DNA from 3 places in the Peribacillus phoenicis genome. Region 3 is predicted to be linked to each of the others. Evidence: riboswitches for the same ligand, from Rfam matches in the RefSeq annotation. Region 3 holds a riboswitch; each other region holds the start of a gene.
The links. Region 3 has a riboswitch for S-adenosylmethionine ahead of ABC374_RS23480 (methionine ABC transporter ATP-binding protein). Riboswitches for the same ligand answer to the same signal wherever they lie in the genome.
Positions count from the first base shown of each region.

Region 1: another riboswitch for S-adenosylmethionine. It lies ahead of ABC374_RS20520 (methionine ABC transporter ATP-binding protein); the one in region 3 lies ahead of ABC374_RS23480 (methionine ABC transporter ATP-binding protein).
Region 2: another riboswitch for S-adenosylmethionine. It lies ahead of ABC374_RS04205 (methionine biosynthesis PLP-dependent protein); the one in region 3 lies ahead of ABC374_RS23480 (methionine ABC transporter ATP-binding protein).

Region 1 is NZ_JBDFMF010000001.1:4,170,909-4,179,064, forward strand. It holds gene ABC374_RS20490 (dienelactone hydrolase family protein) at 1-127, shown strand, start outside; gene ABC374_RS20495 (Fur-regulated basic protein FbpA) at 142-336, opposite strand; gene ABC374_RS20500 (Fur-regulated basic protein FbpA) at 427-570, opposite strand; gene ABC374_RS20505 (M20 family metallopeptidase) at 778-1,980, opposite strand; gene ABC374_RS20510 (MetQ/NlpA family ABC transporter substrate-binding protein) at 2,015-2,887, opposite strand; gene ABC374_RS20515 (methionine ABC transporter permease) at 2,909-3,559, opposite strand; gene ABC374_RS20520 (methionine ABC transporter ATP-binding protein) at 3,573-4,595, opposite strand; SAM riboswitch class I at 4,832-4,943, opposite strand; gene ABC374_RS20525 (GNAT family N-acetyltransferase) at 5,084-5,551, opposite strand; gene ABC374_RS20530 (NADPH-dependent FMN reductase) at 5,963-6,508, shown strand; gene ABC374_RS20535 (glucose 1-dehydrogenase) at 6,577-7,362, opposite strand; gene ABC374_RS20540 (RhaT/GlcU family sugar-proton symporter) at 7,378-8,156, opposite strand, start outside.
Region 2 is NZ_JBDFMF010000001.1:835,144-843,299, forward strand. It holds gene ABC374_RS04185 (ABC transporter ATP-binding protein) at 1-1,445, shown strand, start outside; gene ABC374_RS04190 (ABC transporter ATP-binding protein) at 1,442-3,460, shown strand; gene ABC374_RS04195 (type B 50S ribosomal protein L31) at 3,596-3,844, shown strand; gene metC (cystathionine beta-lyase) at 3,957-5,138, opposite strand; gene ABC374_RS04205 (methionine biosynthesis PLP-dependent protein) at 5,135-6,247, opposite strand; SAM riboswitch class I at 6,334-6,447, opposite strand; gene fumC (class II fumarate hydratase) at 6,776-8,156, shown strand, end outside.
Region 3 is NZ_JBDFMF010000001.1:4,717,139-4,725,294, reverse strand. It holds gene ABC374_RS23485 (O-acetylhomoserine aminocarboxypropyltransferase/cysteine synthase family protein) at 1-1,129, shown strand, start outside; SAM riboswitch class I at 1,239-1,351, shown strand; gene ABC374_RS23480 (methionine ABC transporter ATP-binding protein) at 1,506-2,540, shown strand; gene ABC374_RS23475 (methionine ABC transporter permease) at 2,533-3,201, shown strand; gene ABC374_RS23470 (MetQ/NlpA family ABC transporter substrate-binding protein) at 3,217-4,053, shown strand; gene ABC374_RS28820 (YuzK family famiily protein) at 4,858-5,010, shown strand; gene sufC (Fe-S cluster assembly ATPase SufC) at 5,462-6,247, shown strand; gene sufD (Fe-S cluster assembly protein SufD) at 6,263-7,564, shown strand; gene ABC374_RS23455 (cysteine desulfurase) at 7,564-8,156, shown strand, end outside.

The sequences.
Region 1 (8,156 bases), 550 kb from region 3:
AACGAATGTCGAGGTTCATAAATTCAGCGGAAAACATGGATTCAGTGACACTTACAATTCAAAATATCATGCAGAATCAGCACAAGCAGCCGTTAGCAAAATGATGAAATTTTTTATGCAACATTGAGGTTACCATTCAACCTAATGCCGTTTTGCATTGATCCATTGTATCGAACCCGAATTACTATGTGGGTGACAGTCATTTTGAACCTTTTTATATTCTATTTCCAATTCTTTTAAGGTTAACTTCATTAGCTGTTCCACACTCTTATTTACAGTATGGATCATAAGTTTATAGATCAATGCCTTCCGCCTTTCTTCCACACCCTTCTTCATTTCACCCTCTCCTTTTATTCTGACATTATATGGAATGATGTATCCTCAGACAGGGGGAATGATCATCGGATTCCTTCTCATCGATTTTAGTTATTTTATATATTCATTCTCTAAATCGGTTAAGGTTAATTCAAAAAGATGGATGTCATTCTTTTTATAAACTCCCTTGTTAATCAACTTGTTGATTAGAAAGTTTCTTTTTTTCTCAATCGCTTTACGTAATAATATCCCCATGATAAATCCCCCTTTTTAGGATGTATTGAAAGAGAATCTTTCGACTTGCCCATTCACAAAAAAACCGGAGACACCTCTTTACATGAAAGAAAAGTCTCCGGTTTTCCGGTCAATTAACCTATAATTCCTATTCAATTACTCGGTATTGTTATTTTTATAATACTCACTATGAGATCCGCAGTCAACAATTTTTTTCCTGCATCTTATTTATTTTTGCTTCGCTTCATAAAATGCTGCTTTCACTTTATCCAACAGGTCTTTATCCGTAAACAATTTATAACCTGTAAGTGCAAGAGCTTTTGCCCCGGTCAGGATGGCTTTGTCTCCAACAGGAGATTTGGCACAGTCGCGGAATTCATTCGTATGGGCAATCAGCCCATCATGTCCAATTTTTATATAAGGATGTGCTGTCGGCACTACATGGCTTACATTACCTGCATCCGTCGAGCCAAAGCCACTCTCTTTTCGAGGAGCCACAGCTTCCCCTAATTGAGCGAGCTCTTCTTTTAACAGTTCATCCAGAACTGGATTAATGATAAAATCGAGCACTTCATTTTGGAAACGTTCAACTTTAACCGTGCTTCCTGTGGCAAGTGCTGCCCCTTCGGCAACAGCACGTATTTTATTGGATACTTCTTGGCAAAGTTTCCATGTTGTTGCTCTAATGTAAAACCTGGCGGAAGCATATTCAGGAATGATGTTAGGCGCTTCCCCGCCATTGGTGATGATTCCGTGGATTTTGACCTCGGCTGGGAGCTGCTGGCGCAAAGCATTAATGCCATTGAACAGCTGAATCACCGCGTCAAGTGCATTCACGCCTTCTTCAGGTGCTGCTGCTGCATGTGCTGACTTCCCGTAAAAATGAAAATCAAGGGGGTCGACTGCCAAAAACGGACTTGTGACACGCGTTTGCCCGCCTGGATGGATAAGGATGGCCGCATCCACCCCATCAAATAGACCGTGCTTCACAAAGCTGCCTTTTGCGCTTCCATTCGGCCCGCCCTCTTCTGCCGGTGTTCCGAAAACAATCACCTCTCCGCCCGTTTCCTCCAGCACTTGAGCCAAGGAAATGCCTGCTGCAACACTCGTTGTGCCGATGATATTATGGCCGCAAGCATGACCTAATCCCGGCAATGCATCATACTCGGCTAAAAAGGCAATTGTTGGACCTTTCTTTGAAGAGGTTTTTTTGGCGATGAATCCTGTTTCATGTCCGGCTATATTGCGGGTCACTTCAAATCCTTCATTTCGAAGTATTCCTGTTAATGTATCCGAAGCGAAGAACTCTTGATTCCCAATTTCGGGCTTGGCATGAATGGCTTGACTCGTTTCGATATATAATTTGGAATGAAGGTAGATATGATCTTCAATGATCTGCCGATGCTGCTTCTGCACTAATTCTCTCGCCATACTCTTAATCTCCCCTTTTACTTGATTCGATCCATTACTTTTCATTAGCTGGTTTTGTCCAAGCATCCTGGTAATTCACTAATTCATCTACAGAAACATATGCAGGAATGGTGTTTCCTTTAAACGTTTTTTTGATGAACACTTCCACTTCTTTCGATTGATAAAGCTCCACTAATTTTTGCAACTCAGGACGATCGGCATTACCCTTTTTAACTGCAATGATATTAATATACGGTTTCGCCGTTTTACTTTCATGGAATAAAGAATCTTTTAAAGTAAGGCCCGCTTCGACGGCAAAGTTATTATTGATGGCTGAAGCATCGGCATCATCCAATAGACGCGGTGTATTGCCTGCAGCAACAGGTTGGATTTTCAAGTTTTTCGGATTTTCCTTAATGATTTCCAATGAACCCGATCCATTGAATTCCTCTTTCAATGTAATCAATCCAGCTTCCTGAAGAAGGAGTAGTGCACGGCCAAAGTTTGTTGCTTCATTCGGAACGGCAATCGTAGCGCCATCCGGAAGACTTTTAAGATCTTTATGTTTTTTAGAATAAAGGCCCATAGGTGCAATGACAGTCGACCCGATGGCCTCTAATTTCAGATTTTGGTCTTGAACGAATTCATCGAAGTAAGCGACCGTTTGGAATGAATTGGCATCAATTTCACCTTCACTTAACGCAAGGTTCGGTTGGATATAATCATTGAAAGTGACCAGTTCGATATTAAGCCCTTCCTCTTTCGCTATGTCGACAATGTATTCCCATGTTCTCGTATCCCCGCTGCTGACACCGACTTTCACTGTTTTCACATCATCCGAACCGCCTGATGCACCTTCTTCTTTCCCGCATGCTGCAGACACTATTCCCAATGCCAATACTATGATCGTTAATAAGATTTTCTTCATTTCTCCTACCTCCTGTTATTTTTATCTTCTTCTGATTTTTCTTGAAATAAAATTCCCGGTGGATTGCAATAATTGAACGATGATCACGAGCGCCGCTACTGTGACGACCATCGTCATCGTATCGAACCTTTGATAACCGTAAGCCAAAGCTAGATCCCCGACCCCGCCTGCCCCGACAGCACCTGCCATGGCCGTAGCTCCAACAAGCCCGATAGTCGCTGTTGTAAATGTTAGGATCAACGAACTAAGTCCCTCGGGAATCAAAAAGCGATAAATGATTTGCCATGTCGTCGCACCCATCGCCTGAGCGGCCTCGATGATCCCTTTGTCCACTTCCAACAGGGAGTTCTCAACAAGCCGGGCAATATAAGGAGCCGCGTAAAAGATTAGCGGAACAATGGCCGCATTCATTCCGATTGCACTGCCTACAATCATTCTGGTAAGCGGAATAACTGCTACAAGCAAGATGATGAAAGGAACCGACCGCAATATATTGATGATCGGGTTCAATACATTAAAAATCCATTTATTCTCCAGGATGTGACCCTTTCTTGTAATGACAAGCAGGATACCGAGCGGAAGCCCGATCAATCCGGAAAACACCAATGAAATGGCTACCATATAAAGTGTGTCACCGAAAGCTGTCAACAACTGCTCTGCTGTAATTTCCATTCCCCAAAGCGTATTACCCATTTATCTGCACCTCCTGGACGAGAATCCCCTCATCTTTAATATATTGATAAGCCTTATCCACCTCATTTTTGTTCCCTGTCACTTCGATGATCAAATTCCCGAAAGGCGTTTCCTGAATTTCAGAAATATTGGCTGATAAAACACTTAAATGAACATCATATTTCTTCGAGATCGTTGAAAGTAAAGGAGTACCCGAAGTAGTCCCAATAAAATTAATTTTCCAAATAATCGGGATATGGGATCCTATGCTTTTTAGGAAACTTTGTGGAATTTCGTCATGTATGACCGTTCTCACGAAGTTTTTTGCAATATCCGTTTGCGGCTTCGCAAACACTTCGAAAACCGAACCTTGTTCAACGACGCATCCGCCCTCCATGACCGCTACCTTATTGCAAATTTCCCTGATGACAGACATCTCATGAGTGATTAGCAGAATGGTAATATTGTATTCTTTATTAATTTTCTTTAAGAGCTGCAGAACGGCACTCGTTGTTTGTGGATCCAATGCCGACGTAGCTTCATCACACAATAAGATCGATGGATTTGTAGCCAAAGCTCTCGCAATGCCGATCCGCTGCTTTTGACCTCCCGATAATTGATCCGGATAACTCTTCGCCTTGCTCGATAAGCCAACGAACTCCAACAGCTCGCCTACACGGTTTTTGATTTCCTTAGCCGGAGTTCCCGATAAAACCAGCGGCATGGCAATGTTATCAAAAACAGTCTTGGAGTTTAGCAAGTTGAAATGCTGAAAAATCATCCCGATTTTTTTCTTTTCTACCCGTAATTCCTTCGGGCTTAATTTGATTAAATCCTTGCCCCCAACAATCACCGAACCATCTGAAGGATCTTCAAGCAAGTTAACCAGCCTGATCAACGTACTCTTTCCGGCCCCGCTATAACCGACTACACCGAATATATCCCCCTTTTCCACTGTCAAATTAATGCCCTTCAAAGCCTCGACAGTCTGTTTCTTTGTTTGATAAACCTTTTTAACATTTTGAAACTCAATCATCCAATCTCCCCCCATGTTGTTTATTTGTACGAATTCATTATCCAGTGAGAAGAGCTTTGCAAAGTTTCATAATGATAGGGTTAAATTCGAAACTCACGAGTAATTGCACCAATTCTCCAAATAACCATATACATTTTGAATAAACAAAAGAGGCCTCTTCCGTCGTCAGACAGAAGAGGCCTCTTTTAGACATAAAAAAGAGTAAACTCTTAATTTAATTATCTAAGAAAAGCTCCTTCTTATCTTTCAAACTTTCGTCCGTTGGAATTAGCACAGTATTTTTACAAAAGTAAAAACCCGCTGCCGAGGTATCATAGGGCCAAGTCCCTCCACATCTCTTGATAAGAATTAACGTTATATTTAATTATGTCCTTCACTATATATTCTAATTTCTCTAAAGTCAACCATATTTTTCACCGCTTAAAATATTTTCACAGTATAGTGAATTGATAATTTTTAATTATATTAATATAATTAAAAATTATATTTTATAATGATTTACTCATTCTCCATACAAGGTGTTTTTGACTTTCCTCCCTTATCTTCATCATGCCTGAATTCGTATATAAACGAATCGCCCTTTGATTATCCGGAGAAACCCTTAAATGGTATTCGGATACATTAAATTGCCTGAAAAAGTTTTCTGCGTAGCGAACCAATTCCTTGCCAAGGCCTTTACTGCGGTATTCGGGAATAAGATAAAATAGATCTACATAGCCGATCTCAGTTCCTTCATACTCCCGAATTCGAAGTTCCATTTGTCCAATCGGTACTTGGTCATTTTCAATGATCACCTGTCCCCCAGGAAATTTGCGGACCCTTTCTTCCATTCGTTGCAGATAAGTATTTTCATCTCCAAAGCCAGCTTCAGTTCCAAAACTTACAACAAAGGAATCTTTCCGGAATTTAACGATAGTATCTTTATCTTTGTCCGTATCAATGGTGCGAAAGATCAACTTCATCCACCCCTATCATTTTAGTGAAATAGTTTTCAAGCAAACAAACTCATTTTACTTACGCTCTTTATAAAATTTCATTATTTACTTTTTCAAGCGTCTTATTTCATTTTTTCTGAAAGGATTTTGCCTTAATCCCTATAGGAATGTCCATAATATTAAATTAAAAACAAATGCAATATTGTTGGGAGAGGTCTAGTAATGGGGATTGGGTTGGCACAAACAAATTGATTATAATTTTTGAGTCTAACTTTGCAGGGTATGAATGTTCGAGAGGAATTAGTTTATTCAGCTCTAACTCAACTTTTTCCCAAGCATCCTTTTTCCCTTTCATTTATATTCCAATTATAATAGGTAAGTGGAATACATTTACATGATTATCCATTATAAAAATCATTGGAGGTATTGAAGATGAAAGTTGTTGCAATAGTGGGAAGTATCCGTAAAGAGTCTTACAACCTTAAGCTTGCCAAATATATTCAATCTAGATATCAAGATCGGTTCGATCTCGAAATCTTGAACATTCGGGATTTACCTTTTTATGATCAAGATATTGAAAATGACCCTCCATTAGTTGTAAAAGAATTTAAAAGTAAAGTGGCCGAAGCAGATGCAGTCTTGTGGGTAACACCTGAATACAACGGTACGATTCCAGGAGTATTGGGCAATGCTATCGATTGGTTATCACGTGTCGATAAAGTCTTGATCGGAAAACCATCATGGATCATGGGTGCGTCAATGGGGCAATTAGGAACGGTTAAAGCTCAATTGCATTTGCGTGAAATCTTATTCGCAATAGGCATCTCCTCCCCACTCCTTCCCGGGAATGAAGTATATGTTGGTGCAGTGCATGACAAAATCGATAACGAAGGCAAACTTACACATGAGTCGACTGTCCAGTTTATCGATACGGTCGTCGATAATTTCATTAGCTGGTATAATCATCATACTCGTTAATGCTTTTAAAACAAGAATCCCAGCAGGATTAAACCTGCTGGGATTCTTGTTGCATCATAAAACAAAATTCATCCTCTTCCAGCTTGGAACGCTGGGTATTTTGTCATTCCGCCGTCTGCGAAAAGAGTGATACCCGTTACATAACTGGACTCTGAAGATGCCAGCCATGCAGCAACCGCAGCAATTTCTTCAGGCTTTCCGATATACCCCATCGGAATCATGCTTTCAAGATCCTTCTTCTTTTCGGGATCTTCAAGCTTGTCGGCATTTATTGGTGTGGCGATGGCTCCAGGACCAATGCTGTTTACACGGATCCCTTTTGGTGCATATTCAAGAGCCAGGGTCTCCGTAAGCAGCTTCACCCCGCCCTTGCTTGCCGCATAGTGAACGAATAAAGGCCAGGGTATCATCTCATGTACACTGGACATATTTATAACATTCCCTTTAATGTCGTTCTCGACAAAATACTTGATAGCTTCACGGCAGCCTAAGAAATTTCCCGTTAAGTTGGTATTGATTACCCTATTCCAGTCGCTTAACGGCATCTCGTGAGACGGAACCGGATTTTCAATTCCTGCATTATTGATGAATATATCGAGTTTCCCGAAATTCTTTATCGCTGATTGAACAAGGTTAATCACATCTTCTTCAACGGTGACATCGCCTTTTACTGCAATAGCTTCCCCGCCATTTGTTTTGATTTCCTCCATTACACTATCCGCTTCCTCTGATTTAGTGCGATAATTAACCACGACCTTTGCCTTTTCCTTAGCAAAGCGAATGGCCATCGCTTTTCCTAAACCAGTGGATGAACCGGTTATAACAACGACCTTACCTTCTAAATCTGTATACATATAATCACCCTCCACTTAACTTTTTGCCATTCCGAGCATAATCCCAGCTATGATGATCAAGATAATTCCGATTATGATTCCAATTAGTTGGCGCTTCGTTTTCTTTTCACGTAAAATGATGATCCCGCCAAGAGTTGAGATGACAATGCCCATTTGCGAAAGGGAAAAACTAGTGGCCACTCCCACACGGGGCTGGGATATGAATAAAAACATGTTCCCTGCAGCCCATATCAATCCCGGAATGATATTGCGAATCGTATATTTGTTAAACGGTTTATGTTTAAAAGTCAATAACAGACCGCCTATCACCATCCCTATCGCTTGAGGGAACAACGCTGACCACCCATCAACATCAAAAAGACGGGCCACGACCACATAAACCAAATAACCGAATGTCGAGATGAGGAGAATAACAATTCCTTTCTTCAAGTTTCCCGATTTGCCCTCTTTTGATTCTTTATCCTCCAGTGAGGTCAAGACAATTCCTATAATAATGAAGACTAATGCCAAGACGCCTAAAATGATTGCTTTCATTGTTGACCATTCGTTAAAAACGATGACCCCGAATAAAGTCGTTGAAATGAGCTGCATTCCAGTAGATATCGGCATTGTTTTGGATACTCCCATTAAATCAATGCTCTTAAGCTGATTAGCTTGTCCAACGGCCCAAAACAATCCAGAAACAACTCCGACTCCAAACACCAGCAATGACAACTTAATATCGGCAAAAATATAAACACCTATTGAAAAAATCAATGCGCCAATCGTTGTACCCAGTGTTTGACTATAGGGCC
Region 2 (8,156 bases), 3.9 Mb from region 3:
AAATGACGCCGAGCTTTTATGAAAAAAACCGTACAGGGGATTTAATGGCAAGGGCAACCAATGATTTAAAGGCAATATCCCTCACGGCTGGTTTCGGGATATTGACCCTCGTTGACGCAGTGCTGTTCACCATTACGGTAGTGGTCATGATGGGGGCCACGATCAGCTGGCAGTTGACGATTGCGGCGGTGCTGCCGCTTCCGATCATGGCAGTGATGATGCAAATTTACGTGAAGAAAATTTACAAACGTTTTACGGATGCACAAGCAGCCTTTGGTACTTTAAATGACAAGGTCCTGGAATCCATTTCAGGTGTCCGTGTTATCCGGGCCTATGTCCAGGAACGGGAAGATGAAAAGCGGTTTGATGAAATGACCGAGAATGTATATCGCAAAAATCTAGCCGTGGCAAGAATCGATGCCCTCTTTGATCCGACGATTAGCATTATCATCGGCATCAGTTATTTAATCGGGTTGGGCTATGGCGCTTATCTTGTGTTTCAACAGGCCATAACGCTTGGCGGACTTGTTTCGTTCAATGTGTATCTAGGCATGTTAATCTGGCCGATGATCGCGGTGGGTGAACTGATCAATGTCATGCAAAGGGGAAATGCTTCACTAGATCGTGTTCAGGATACCCTTTCACATGAAGCGGATGTGAAGAATTCAGTTGGGCTGGGGAGTATTGCGAATCCGGGAAATATCCAATTCGATTCAGTGTATTTTACATACCCTTCCTCAACGGTTGTGAATCTATCCAATATTTCCGTTCAGCTTGAGCGCGGTCAAACATTGGGGATAGTGGGGAAAACAGGTAGTGGAAAAACGACATTCGTGAAGCAATTGCTGCGGGAATACCCTTTAGGAAAAGGTGAAATCGCTTTTGCAGGCATGCCGCTGGAGCAACTGACCCTTGAAGATATTCGTAAATGGATCGGCTACGTTCCACAGGACCATTTTTTATTCTCGAAGTCTGTTAGGGATAACATCTTATTCGGTAAAATGGATGCAACGGAAGATGAACTGGCTAAAGCTATCCGGCTTGCGGATTTTGAGAAGGACTTAATGATGCTGCCAAACCGTCTTGAGACACTAGTGGGTGAGAAGGGTGTCGCACTATCCGGAGGGCAAAAGCAGAGGATTTCGATTGCCAGGGCACTGATCAAAAATCCAGAAATCCTTATATTGGATGATTCCTTATCTGCTGTAGATGCAAAAACGGAAACGACGATCATCGAAAATATCCAAAATGAACGAGCAGGGAAAACGACCATCATCACAACCCATCGCTTATCAGCCGTTCAGCACGCGGACAGGATTATTGTGTTGGACAGTGGAGAGATCATCGAAGAGGGGACTCATGAGGATTTGCTGCTTAAAGATGGCTGGTATAAGGAGCAATATGAGCGACAGCAGGTTGACGAAGGGAAGGAGGTGAAGGCATGAAGGTCGTAAAGAAACTTTTTAATTATGCTGCCCTTTATAAAAAATTGATCATTGGCGCCCTGATCATGCTGGCACTTTCGGTAGCGGCCGATTTAACGGGTCCTTTCGTTGCCAAGAAAATCATCGATTCACATATACTTGGCATTGAATCTTCCTGGTATGAGACGGATAAAGGAAAGGATGCTGTCAAGTACGATGGAAATTGGTATAAACGGACTGATTACTTTGCAAAAGGTGAGAAGAAAGGCAGGGAAGTCCATGTTCTGCAGGTTGGCAATCAATTTGTCTTCGTAAATGAAGCTGTCCCTATTGATGGGCGCAGAACCTTGGAGGACCAATCATTGATCATCAGGAAAGACGGGAAAGAGCAACGTTCACAAGCAGTGAAATTGACAAGTCAGGAAGTGATGGGATTTTACCAACCGGAAATCCCTCGGATCATTAAGCTTGTGGCTTTTTATTTTAGCCTTGTCATCCTTTCCTCCATTTTTCAATATGGACAGAGCTTTTATTTACAGAAAGCGGCGAACCGAATCATACAGAAGATGCGAAATGATATTTTTAAGCACATTTCCCGTCTGCCGATACGTTATTTCGATAATATGCCGGCGGGTAAAGTTGTGGCAAGGGTCACTAATGATACGGAAGCGATCCGGGAATTATATGTAACCGTGCTCGCCAACTTTTTCTCGAGTACAATTAATATCTTCGGCGTTCTAATTGCTTTGTATATTCTGGATCCACGAGTCGGTACCATTGGCACTTTACTTATTCCGATCATCGTCATCTGGACGATGGTATACCGTAAATTCGCCTCGAAATATAATCACATCATTCGGGAACGGGTCAGCGATATTAATGGGATGATCAATGAATCCATTTCTGGAATGAGCATCATCCAGGCATTTGGACGTGAAAAGGAGACGAAGCAATCTTTTGAAAACCTGAACCGGGAGCATTATTCCTATCAAAATAAAATGCTCCATTTAAATTCGTTGACGGGTGGAAACTTGATTGGCGTCATTAAGGTTTTGGCGCTAATGGCATTCGTCTGGTATTTCGGCGGGATTTCCCTTACAGCGAGTTCGGCCATTTCCTTAGGGATGATGTATGCAATTGTTGATTTGATCAGCCGCCTGCTTCATCCGCTTCATGGAATCGTCAATCAGTTCGCTAACCTTGAACAGGCGCTTGTTGCAGGGGAGCGGGCATTCAGTTTATTGGATGAGCAGGGATTGGCAGTCAGTGATGAAAACATATCCAGATACAAAGGAAACGTTCAATTCGAAAATGTTTCTTTTGGTTATAAGGATAATGAATATGTGCTAAGGGACATTTCCTTTTCCGCTAAACAAGGCGAAACGGTCGCTTTAGTTGGCCACACCGGGTCAGGAAAAAGTTCCATAATGAATTTATTGTTCCGCTTTTATGACAGCAGTGAAGGCCAAATTAAAATCGATGGCAGAAATATATTGGATATCCCCCATCAAACGCTTAGGGAGCATATGGGAATCGTCCTTCAGGATCCCTATTTATTCACTGGCACCATCGCCTCCAATATCAGTCTGAATCATAAAGGCATCACAAGGGAAATGGTTGAAAAAGCATTAAGAGATGTCGGGGGGGACAAAGTGCTGAAGCATCTTCCTTTAGGGCTTGACGAACCCGTAATCGAAAAAGGCGGAACGCTGTCTTCCGGACAGCGGCAGCTAATCTCTTTTGCACGTGCTCTTGCATTCAATCCGGCCATATTGATTTTGGATGAAGCGACAGCAAGCATCGACACCGAAACCGAGGCAATTATCCAGGAGGGAATGGAAGTGCTGAAAAAAGGGAGAACGACCTTCATCATTGCACATAGACTTTCCACGATAAAAAATGCCGACCAAATTCTTGTACTGGATAAAGGGCGGATTGCAGAACTTGGTACACATGAGGAATTAATGGAACTAAAAGGGAAGTACTATCAAATGTATGAACTGCAGGCTGGTCCGCATAAAGGCATGGCTGGCTGACACAATTGAATAAGGGTGGTTCATCAAGATTAAACTATAAAGAGGGTGCCGACTATTGGTACCCCCAAGCATAATGGTTGATAATAGTAATCATTACGTTTAAGATATACTTATACTGACGATGAGGTGATAATAGTGAAACAAGAAATTCATCCCGATTATCAACAAGTGGTATTCATGGATACCAACAGTGGGTATAAATTTTTGACAGGTTCCACGAAGACGTCCAATGAAACGATCGTTTGGGAAGACGGCCAAACATATCCATTATTAAAAGTGGAAATCAGCTCGGATACGCACCCTTATTATACAGGAAAGCAGAAGTTTGCTGAAAAAGGCGGACGGGTGGATCGCTTCCTGGATAAATATAATATGAAGAAATGAAAGTCAGGCCATCGGGAAATCGATGGCCTTTTTTTATGACTGGGTAGAAATAGAGTTAATAATGATGCAAGGAAAAAGGGTGCCCATAATATATGAGGCACCCATCCTTTATTCATTTTGCAGCAATTGCTTCCCCTTTGGCAATATTGACTAGGGCCGCATCAAAGTCCTTGATTATATCGTCCGGGTTTTCAAGTCCGACAGAGAGGCGGAGCAAGCTGTTCGTGATGCCTCGCTTTTCCCTTTCATCAGCAGGCATGGCAGCATGGGACATTTTGGCAGGGTAGGATAATATGGATTCGACCGCCCCTAGGCTTACGGCAAAAACAGGGAGCTCGACAGTGTTTACGAAGGAACGGAAGATTTCCTCACTTTCCAATTCAAAAGATAGGACCGCCCCTGCTCCAAGTGACTGGCCTTTCTGGATGGCGTGCTGTGGATGATCGGCTAGGCCGGGATAATACACTTTTTTCACCAAGGGCTGCTCCTTTAAATAGGCTGCAATCTTTTCTGCCCCTTTTTGTGAATGTTCCATTCTAACTGACAAGGTTTTCAAACCTCTCATTACAAGCCAGGCATCCTGTACACCAAGGACCGCTCCAAAGGAGTTTTGGAGCGAACCGAGTCTTGCCGCCAATTCCGGATCTTTCACGACCGCAAGCCCAGCTACCACATCACTATGTCCGGATAAAAACTTCGTCGCGCTATGAAGGACAACATCAGCGCCCAGATTCAGCGGTTTTTGCAATGCGGGTGTCAAGAATGTGTTATCAACAAAACTTAAGGCACCGGCTTTTTTTGCGATATCACATACAGCTTGAATATCGGTCACTTTAAGTAACGGATTTGAAGGCGTTTCGATGTATATGGCCTTGGTATTTGGCTGAACGGCCGCTTTGACGCTTTCAAGGTCCGTCATGTCAACGAAGGTATGCTCAATATTGAAACGGGTCAATACGCTAGTGACCATCCTGAAAGTTCCGCCATACACATCTTCGGAAATGACGATATGGTCTCCGGCAGACAATAGCAGGAAGGCTGTTGAAATGGCAGCCATACCTGATGAAAAGGCAAAGCCGTGAGTGCCTTCCTCAAGATCGGCAATGATATCTTCAAGTGCTTCGCGAGTTGGGTTCCCGCTTCTGCTGTAATCATATTTGCCGAATTGATCGATATCGGATTGATGGAAAGTCGATGCATGCTGAATGGGGACGCTCACACCGCCCGTTGCCGGATCGAATTTATGTTGATTATGAAGTAATTTCGTTTCAAAGCTAAAATCATGACCTGTCATCGTAGTGCCTCCCTTTTTACATGTGTGAATGCTTGCTGCAGGTCACCAATCAAATCATCGCTATCCTCGATGCCAACGGAGAAGCGGAGCAGGCGATTACAAACCCCATTTGCCGTTCTGACCTCAAGCGGTATATCGGCATGTGTTTGTGTGGCAGGATAGGTGATGAAGCTTTCAACCCCTCCAAGGCTTTCTGCAAAGGAAATTAATGAGAGCGATTGTAAAAATGGGTTAACAGCCGCTTCATCAATGATGCGGAAAGAAATCATGCCGCCTCTGCCGGGATACAATACATCCGTGACACAATCATGCTCCGATAAGTAATCTACAAGTATTTTGGCATTCTTTTCATGACGCTCCATCCGCAATGCCAGGGTTTTCATTCCGCGCATCAACAGCCAAGAATCAAATGGGCTCAAGACAGCTCCAGTACCATTATGATGGAAGGCAAGTGCATCACATAATTCAGCGCCGCTAGCAACGATCAGTCCGGCGAGCACATCATTATGACCACCGAGATACTTGGTTGCACTGTGAATCACAATATCCGCTCCAAGCAGGATGGGTTGTTGAATAAGAGGCGTGTAAAAAGTGTTATCAACGATTAACAATAAATTATATCGTTTGGCCAATGCGGCAACAGCGCTAATGTCCGTTTGCTGCATAAGGGGGTTAGTGGGAGTTTCGATGAAGATGGCTTTCGTGTGAGGAGTGATGGCTTTTTCGATATCCTCCAAACAACAAGTGTTTACATAGTCACACTGCAATCCCCATTTTTTAAAACCTTGTTCTAACAGACGATATGTACCGCCATAAAGATCTTCGCTGACAATCCATGCATCCCCGGATTTAAAAAGGGCGAGAATGGTTGAGATGGCGGCCATTCCTGAACTGCAGGCATAACCTTGGTCTCCTTTTTCCAGATCGGCGATGGATCGCTCCAATAGCTGGCGTGTAGGGTTACCTGTCCTTGTGTAGTCGAATCCCGTCGATTGGCCAATTCCTTCGTGACGAAAGGCTGTTGAAAAGTATACCGGCGGATTGACTGTTCCTGTCGCCGTTTCGCTGCGATTTCCTAATTGAGCAAGATATGTTTCAGTTTTATACATGGTTTTCACTGCTCCTTTGAGTTATATAAAATAAAAAAAAGTCTTCTTTAAGAAGAAGACTTTGATTAAGTAAGGATGAGTCATTCTTCTTATCTTCCAAGTTCACAAACTTGTGGAATTAGCACCTTTTCATTGGTTTGAAACAAATGAAGGTTGCTGAGGTGTCATCGGGCCATTCCCTCTACCTCTCTCGATAAGAGTTTAGATTATTCAATTTCTTTTGAATTTACTATATATACAAAATACTGTCAAGGACATTTTGGGAGTGATGATGCTTTGATGTTCATGGCCAGGTCAATCGAAGCCTAGCGGTGCCTACACTTTATGTATCAAAAAAGAATATCCGAATTTTCATATAAACATGAAGGGAACATGGATTTTCCAGAAAAAATGGAAAGGGTCAGCGGGATATTTTTGCTTTAAAATAATAAAGTTTGTACAATGTATGGAGAGAAAGAATAATCCGACATTATTCATTTCATATGCAAAAGGTCTTCAATGAATAGTGCAAACATAGGAGGAGAACACATGGAATACAGAATCGAACGAGATACGATGGGTGAAGTGAAAGTTCCTGCTGATAAATATTGGGGAGCACAAACTGAGAGAAGCCGTAACAATTTCAAAATCGGTAACGAAAAAATGCCGATTGAATTAGTTCGTGCATTTGCATACGTTAAACAAGCTGCGGCAAAGGTGAACCATGATCTTGGTGATCTTTCCGAAGTTAAAAAGAATGCCATCGTCAAGATTTGCGGCGAAATCCTTGAAGGTACACTTGATGAACATTTCCCGCTTGTAGTTTGGCAAACTGGAAGCGGCACGCAAAGTAATATGAACGTGAATGAAGTGGTCGCTAACAAAGGGAATGAATGGTTAAAAGAAAATGGTGAATCGGAAACCCTTCACCCGAATGATGATGTAAACAAGGCTCAAAGCTCAAATGATACGTTCCCGACCGCCATGCATATTGCAGCCTTTATGGAAGTCGCTGAAAAATTGGTTCCTGCCATCAAAGCCCTTCGTGATACATTCGATACAAAAGAAAAAGAATTTTGGGATGTCGTGAAAATCGGCCGGACACATCTTCAAGATGCTACACCATTAACATTAGGACAAGAAATTTCCGGTTGGAAAGCGATGCTCGATAAAGATTTGGCAATGATTGAGGAAAGCAGCCAAAAATTATTGAACCTTGCTCTAGGCGGAACGGCTGTAGGAACCGGAATCAATACAAAGAAAGAATTCCCGGGACTTTCTGCCAAACAAATTGCCGCGGATACAGGATATCCTTTTGTCACATCTGATAATAAGTTCCATGCATTGACTAGCCATAACGAAATCGTCTACGCACACGGTGCTTTGAAAGCATTGGCGGCGGATTTAATGAAAATTGCGAACGATGTCAGATGGCTGGCAAGTGGTCCAAGAAGCGGAATCGGCGAAATAGCCATTCCGGAAAACGAGCCGGGCAGCTCCATCATGCCTGGTAAAGTCAATCCAACACAAAGTGAAGCGCTTACCATGATTGCAACACAAATCGTGGGTAACGATGCTACAATTGGCTTTGCAGCAAGCCAAGGTAACTTTGAATTGAATGTATTCAAACCAGTCATCATCTATAACTTCCTGCAAACGGTCAAGTTATTGACGGAAGGCATTCATTCATTCAACGACAATTGTGCGGTGGGCATCACTGCAAATGGAGATAAAATCAAAGAAAATGTAGAACGTTCCCTTATGTTGGTAACAGCATTGAACCCGCATATCGGTTATGAAAAAGCAGCCAAGATCGCCAAAACGGCATTCAAGGACAACTCTACTTTAAAAGAAGCGGCGTTGAAATTGGAGTTCCTGACGGAAGATGAATTCAAAGCATGGGTCGATCCTGCTAACATGGTTAATAAAT
Region 3 (8,156 bases):
TCCCACGGTCAGCGTTTTTGAGGAAAGAATGGCATTATTGGAAGGCGGTATCGGCGGATTGGCAACAGCAAGCGGAATGGCAGCCATTTCACTTTCAATCCTGAATATTGCCGCTGCTGGAGATGAGATTGTTTCAGCCTCTACATTATATGGCGGTACGTATAACCTTTTTGAAAATACTCTTCCTAAATATGGGATTAAAGTGAAGTTCGTTTCTCCCGATGACCCTGAAAATTTCAAAAGGGCGATAACGCCAAGAACTAAAGCCATTTTTGCTGAAACGATCGGAAATCCAAGTTTGAGGGTGCTTGATATTGAAGCGGTAGCGAAAATCGCCCATGATGCCGGAATACCTTTGATCATTGATAATACCTTCGCGACACCATATCTATGCAGACCAATTGATTTTGGAGCGGATATTGTCATCCATTCCGCTACAAAATGGCTTCTGGGAAATGGAACCACGCTGGGCGGTGTCATCGTGGATGGAGGGAAATTCGATTGGAACTCGCCAAATTATCCTGGCTTCACGGAGCCTGACCCAAGCTACGACAATCTGGTATACGCCGAGGCAGTTGGACCTGCTGCATTCATAACGAAAGCCCGAGTGCAGTTACTTCGTGATTTAGGCCCTGCGCTAAGTGCCCAAAGTGCATTCCAGTTTACGCTTGGGCTTGAAACACTGCATGTAAGGATGAAAGAGCATCTGTCAAACACCAAGTCTGTCATTAAATATTTAAAAAACCACCCTGCCGTGACTTGGGTTTCACATCCTGGTGATGAGGATCATCCCGATAAAGCCCTTGCGGATAAATATTTGCCTAAGGGAGCTGGATCTGTCGTGACTTTTGGAATACAAGGTAATCGCGAAGCTGGCGCAAAGCTTATCAATTCGGTGGAATTATGGTCCCATGTAGCGAATGTGGGGGATGCGAAGAGCTTGATCATCCATCCAGCAAGTACGACCCATCAACAATTGAATGAGGCGGGTCTTGCGAAAGCGGGTGTGAGTGCTGATCAAGTCCGTTTATCCATTGGGATTGAAAATGTAGACGATTTAATAGAAGATTTGGAGCAGGCAATTGAAAAAGCGACGAATATCGTCTCCTTGACATCCAAAACGGTTTAAGTAAAGTTTCTGTGTACTAGAAATAATATACATTGCGCTCCTTTTTTATCTATGATAAAATTTCACCATACTAAAGAACTTAATGATGTACAAATATTCTATATATTAGCTCTTATCAAGAGAGGTGGAGGGATGTGCCCGATGAAACCCGGCAACCGACAAGGAGATTTCCTTGGAAAGGTGCCAATTCACACAAAGTTTAATCACTTTGGAAGATGAGAGGAAGGCCTGTTTCTTCACCTGCCTTTCTGCTCATGCAGAAAGGTTTTTTCTATTTTAATGGGGGAAACCCTTTGCATGATATGAGAAACAGACTAATAATGTAGAGAAATCAACTAAGTTCATAGGTTTTATTGGATAAAAGAGGTGAGGATTAATGATTACATTGACGAAAGTCAGTAAGCTGTTCCGAACAGGAAAAGGAAACAGTGAGACGATCAAGGCTGTAAATAATGTGAATGTTGAAATAAATAAAGGCGAGATTTTCGGTATTATCGGTTACAGTGGAGCGGGGAAAAGTACTTTGATCAGAATGCTCAATGGGTTGGAAACACCTACAGAGGGATCCGTTGTGGTGGCTGAGAAGGAAATTTCAAAAATTAAAGGCGCTCAGCTCCGTAAGGCCCGTCAAGAAATCAGCATGATTTTCCAACATTTCAATCTATTATGGTCAAGGACCGTTCAGGAGAATATATCTTTCCCATTGGAAATTGCAGGAGTTTCTAAACCTGAACGAACCAAGCGTGTGAACGAATTGATCAAGTTAGTCGGACTGGAAGGCAGGGAAAAGGCCTATCCTTCACAATTAAGCGGAGGGCAAAAGCAAAGGGTGGGAATAGCCAGGGCTCTGGCAAATGACCCTAAAGTGCTGCTGTGTGATGAAGCGACTTCTGCCTTGGATCCGCAGACTACCGACTCCATACTCGAATTGCTTGTTGACATCAATCAGCGCCTGGGATTGACGATCGTCTTGATAACACATGAAATGCATGTAATACGTAAAATCTGCCATCGCGTCGCCGTGATGGAAAGCGGGCAGGTTGTTGAACAGGGTCCTGTCCTGGATGTTTTCAAGAATCCTAAAGAACAAATGACGAAGCGTTTCGTGCAACAGGTAACGGAACCGGAAGAAACGAAAGAAACGATGGACCATTTGCTCGAGCGCTATCCTGCAGGCAAAGTGATTCAATTGACCTTTGTAGGTGATCATGCAGAAAGCCCATTGATCACCAAGCTTGTACGTAACTTCGAGTTGGATGTCAATATCGTTCAAGGTAAGATATCCCAAACAAGAAGCGGTTCATATGGAACATTGTTTATCCATCTTGATGGCAAAGAGGATGAAATGCTCCGCGCAATAGAATTCATTAAAGCACAGCAGGTAGGCGTGGAGGTGATTACTCATGCTTGAAGAATTATTGCCGAATGTTGATTGGGAAGACATTATTGAAGCTACGAGGGAAACGCTTTACATGACAAGCGTCTCTGTAGTGGCAACCTTTTTTATAGGCATAATATTAGGATTGATCCTGTTCCTGACGGGGAAGGGTAATATGTGGGAAAACCGGGCAGTCAACGGGGTCATGAGTGCTGTCGTCAATATATTCCGTTCCATTCCATTTCTTATTTTGATCGTGCTGCTCATTCCTTTCACTAAAGCGCTTGTCGGTTCCATGATCGGAGAGAACGCTGCACTGCCGGCACTTATTATCGGTGCGGCACCATTTTATGCGCGTATGGTTGAAATCGGCCTTCGTGAAATCGATAAAGGTGTAATTGAAGCCGCTAAATCGATGGGGGCAAAAACGAGCACGATCATTTGGAAGGTCCTTCTTCCAGAGTCGATGCCTGCCCTTATTTCCGGGATTACGGTAACATCGATTGCATTGGTTGGATATACCGCAATGGCCGGGGTCATCGGCGCAGGCGGGCTTGGTAATCTGGCCTATTTGGACGGCTATCAAAGAAATCAAAATGACGTTACGCTTGTAGCGACGATCGTTATTCTAATTATCGTCTTCATAATTCAAATTATTGGAGATGTGATTACATCTAAATTGGACAAAAGATAAAGGGAGATGAAAAGGATGAAAAAGTTTTTAGGATTTGCATTAATTTTAGTGTTATCTATCGCTTTGGCTGCTTGTGGAAGTGAAAAGGATAAAAGCGGCAGTGATACGGAAAAAGAATCGAAGAAAATAGTTGTAGGGGCATCCAATGTTCCTCATGCTGAAATCCTTGAGGAAGCCAAGCCGCTTCTTAAAGAAAAAGGAATCGAATTGGAAATCGAAACATTCCAGGACTATGTTTTACCGAATAAGGCGTTGAATGATAAGGAATTGGATGCTAACTACTTTCAACACATTCCATATTTAGAGGGGCAAATTAAAGAAAATGGATATGACTTCGTTAATGCTGGCGGAATCCATATCGAGCCGATTGCCCTATATTCACAAAAATATAAAAGCATTGATAAACTTCCGGAAGGCGCAACAATCATTATGAGCAGCTCTGTCGCTGATCATGGACGCGCTTTATCCCTTTTGGAAAAGAATGGCCTGATCACTTTGAAAGAAGGGATCGATAAAACGACGGCTACAACGAAAGACATCGTTGAAAATAAGAAAAACCTTAAATTCGATGCCGATTATGAAGCGGCCCTGCTTCCTAAAATTTATGAGAGTGGCGAAGGCGATGCAGTCTTGATCAACTCCAACTATGCGATTGACGCCGGTTTGAATCCGCTTGAAGATTCGATTGCGATTGAAGATTCGGAATCACCATATGTGAATGTCATTGCCGTAAACAAAGGTGACGAAAATAAAGAAGCAATCAAAGCGCTTGTAGAAGTATTGCATTCTAAAGAAATTCAAGATTTCATTCTTGAAGAATACAAAGGTGCAGTTGTACCGGCGGATAAATAATTCAAGAATGGGCGACCTGATTTAATTCAGACCGCAGTTTGTAAACAAAAAGGTTTCGGAATGGTCTCATTCCGAAACCTTTTTGATTTTTATTGGATTTGAAGCAGTTAAAGCGATTTGTACTCACGATAGCCTTCTATATTTGTTGTTGAGTGCCGATAGGCAGAGATAACAACCAAAACGCTCATATTACACATAGCCATGGTTGCGGAATCTGCGTCAACAGCTACAGGTTTTCTAACTTTCTTAATCACATGTTCAATCAGAGGCTCTTAATACGAGTATCATGAGTATTTCCGGGTGTTACTATCGTTACGGTCTGCTGCCGCATAAATGAATAAGCAAGCTGGTTTGTTCGTTTAGCTTTTACATAATGCGTCGCTCATAATTTTTTCCGGACTTAGAGAAGTGAGGCACTTCATTTTGGAAACCTTAGGTGAAAGTGATTCTATCTGATTGTTTAGTCTTAGTGGATTGGAACGGAAGGTATGAGACCCCTGCGGGAAAAGCGAGTCAGGGGAGACCCCGCAGGCGCAAAAGCGCCGAGGAGGCTTCCGGACCGCCCGCGGAAAGCGAGTACCTGAAGTGGAAAGTAACGTTCAAATTTTGAAAACCTAAAAACCTAAAAAACTGTAGACAAACTCATTGATGATCCAGTTTGTTTCAGTCTGCGGCTTAATTTAATTACTTTCATGTTTAATCAGGAAAGGAAAGGGTATAGAGATAATGAAGGTAAAAAAATGATACACAAATTTGAAAGGATGGTTCACTATCAATACTCTGGATTTAAATGTAACAAGCGAAATGGAAAAGGCGATGCAGTCTTCACATGGGATTGGCTACAGTGAGTACAGTAGAAACTTAGACCTCCGTATCGAGGTTGAGAAAGAACGGGATAGGGAACATGTAAAGTGCAACAAAATGGTCCAGGACCTTCAACGCAAAATTCACGGCTAAGCATATAAAAGAGTTCTTTAAAAGATCGGCCTGTAGAGGTAAAATGGAAAGTGGTCCATAAAATAAGGGTTTCCTTATTGGATATACTTACATAATACCTGACAGTCCGATTTTTTTCTTTTTAAAGCGGAACGTTCTTACCTTGCAATAAAATTCTTTGAACATATATTAATAAGGACGAAGATTTGCCGAATAATAAGATAATTTTAACAAAAGCTAAAATAAGTATGAATATGCAGTAAACAGGCTATATCTGTTAGTATTGTAAGAATAGGACAGGTTTTTAACATGGCCGAAGTGGAAACCCCTATCTATTTAGTTGATTCCAAATTGGATTTGTTATAAAATTGGAATGAGAATAAAGTGAGAATGCTTTTACGTAAATTATAGTAATGAAAGTAATCTTTACTTTCTGGTAATAAAATTGGAATTAGTTCACGGAGGTATTATTATGTCAGCTTCTACATTAACGGTTAAAGATCTTCACGTATCAATTGAAGGCAAAGAGATTTTAAAAGGGGTAAACCTTGAAGTTAAAGGTGGAGAAATCCATGCGATCATGGGACCAAATGGAACTGGTAAATCCACTTTATCATCAGCAATCATGGGTCACCCTAAATATGAGGTAACTAGCGGAAGCATCACATTCGATGGTGAAGATGTTTTGGAGATGGAAGTAGACGAGCGCGCTCGTGTCGGTCTATTCCTAGCTATGCAATATCCAAGTGAAATCAGCGGTGTTACAAACGCAGACTTCTTACGTTCTTCCATTAACGCACGCCGTGAAGAAGGCGATGAAATTTCATTGATGAAATTCATCCGTCAAATGGACAAAAAAATGGAATTCCTTGAAATGGATGAAGATATGGCGCAACGCTATTTGAATGAAGGTTTCTCAGGCGGAGAGAAAAAACGCAACGAGATTCTTCAATTAATGATGATCCAACCTAAAATTGCAATCTTGGATGAGATTGATTCAGGTCTAGATATCGATGCACTTAAAGTCGTTTCAAAAGGAATCAACGAAATGCGCGGAGAAGACTTTGGATGCTTGATCATCACTCACTACCAACGTCTATTAAATTACATCACTCCTGATTTTGTACATGTAATGATGCAAGGACGTGTCGTAAAATCAGGCGGTCCTGAACTTGCTGCCCGCTTGGAAGCGGAAGGTTATGACTGGATTAAACAAGAATTGGGCATTGAAGACGAAACTGTTGGCGAAGAAGCGTAAGTAGGAGGATTTGCAATGACTACAGAAACGAAATTACCGTTTGAACAAGAGGATATAAGCTCCTATTCAACTAAAAATAATGATCCAGCTTGGCTATCCGAGCTTCGGATTCAAGCGTTTTCTGAATTAGAAAAGCTCCCGATGCCAAAGCCGGATAAAACGAAAATCGATAAATGGAATTTCACTTCTTTCCAAACTCATACGGTTGAGAGTGAAGCTTTTGCCTCTTTAGAGGAGCTTCCGGAAGAAATTAAGTCCATCATTGAAGAAAATGAAAACTTATACATCCAACGCAATAATACGCCGGCACATATCAATCTGTCAGCAAATGTGAAAGAACAAGGCGTCATTTTTACGGATATTTTATCAGCGGCTCGTGATCATGCTGAGCTCGTGCAAAAATATTTCATGAAAGACGGCGTTAAAATAGATGAGCATCGTTTAACAGCACTTCATGCTGCATTAGTTAATGGGGGAGCATTCCTTTATGTTCCGAAAAATGTAGAAATCAAAGAGCCGATTCAATCGGTATTCCTTTTGGATAATCCAGATACTACACTTTTCAACCATGTCTTGATCGTAGCTGAAGATAATAGCTCTGTCACATATGTAGAGAACTATTTCTCAACCGTTGAGTCTAACGAAGGTGTTGCCAACATCGTAACTGAAGTATTTGCAAATGCGAATGCCAAAGTCCAATATGGTGCGGTCGATACCCTTTCTAAAGGCTTCACGACATATGTTAACCGCCGTGGAGTGGCAGGACGTGACGCACGTATTGAGTGGGCGCTTGGCCTGATGAACGACGGAAATACGATTTCAGATAATACAACATATCTAATGGGCGATGGCTCTCACGGTGATACAAAAACCGTTGTAGTCGGACGCGGGGAACAAAAGCAGAACTTCACGACTGCCATCATTCATTATGGCAAACGCTCTGAGGGTTATATCCTTAAGCACGGTGTCATGAAAGAATCCGCATCCTCCATTTTTAATGGAATTGGGAAAATAGAGTATGGTGCTACAAAGGCCAATGCCGAACAAGAGTCACGCGTATTGATGTTAAGTGAAAAAGCACGCGGAGACGCCAATCCGATCCTCTTGATCGATGAAGATGATGTAACGGCTGGTCATGCTGCTTCCGTCGGCCGTGTCGACCCGCTTCAACTGTATTATTTAATGAGCCGTGGTATTACAAAAAAAGAAGCAGAAAGACTTGTCATTCACGGATTCTTGGCCCCTGTTGTTAACGAGCTTCCAATTGAGGGAGTCAAAAAACAATTAGTAGCGGTCATTGAAAGGAAAGTACAGTAATGAACCCATACGAAATTCGTAAGCTTTTTCCAATATTAGATCAAGAAGTCAATGGTCAGCCATTAGTTTATTTAGATAGTGCTGCAACCTCTCAAAAACCGGCTGCAGTGATTGAAGCGATTGAGCAATATTACCGCGGCTATAACTCGAATGTTCACCGCGGGGTGCATACACTAGGAACAAAAGCTACGGATGCGTATGAAGGTGCTCGTGAAAAGGTACGTAAATTCATTAATGCTTCTTCTACAGAAGAAATCATCTTTACCAGAGGCACAACGACTGCTTTAAATACTGTAGCAAGAAGTTACGGTGGTGCAAATATTAAAGAGGGTGACGAAATCGTCATCTCTTACATGGAGCATCACAGTAATATCATTCCGTGGCAGCAGCTTGCCAAAGAAAAAGGCGCTGTATTGAAGTATATTCCGCTTCAGGAGGATGGTACGATTTCCGTTGACGATGCGAGGGCTACAATTACGGAAGCAACGAAAATCGTGTCCATCATGCAGGTTTCGAATGTGCTTGGCGTTATCAATCCTGTGAAGGAAATCGCCCAAATTGCCCATGATCACAATGCTGTAATGGTAGTCGA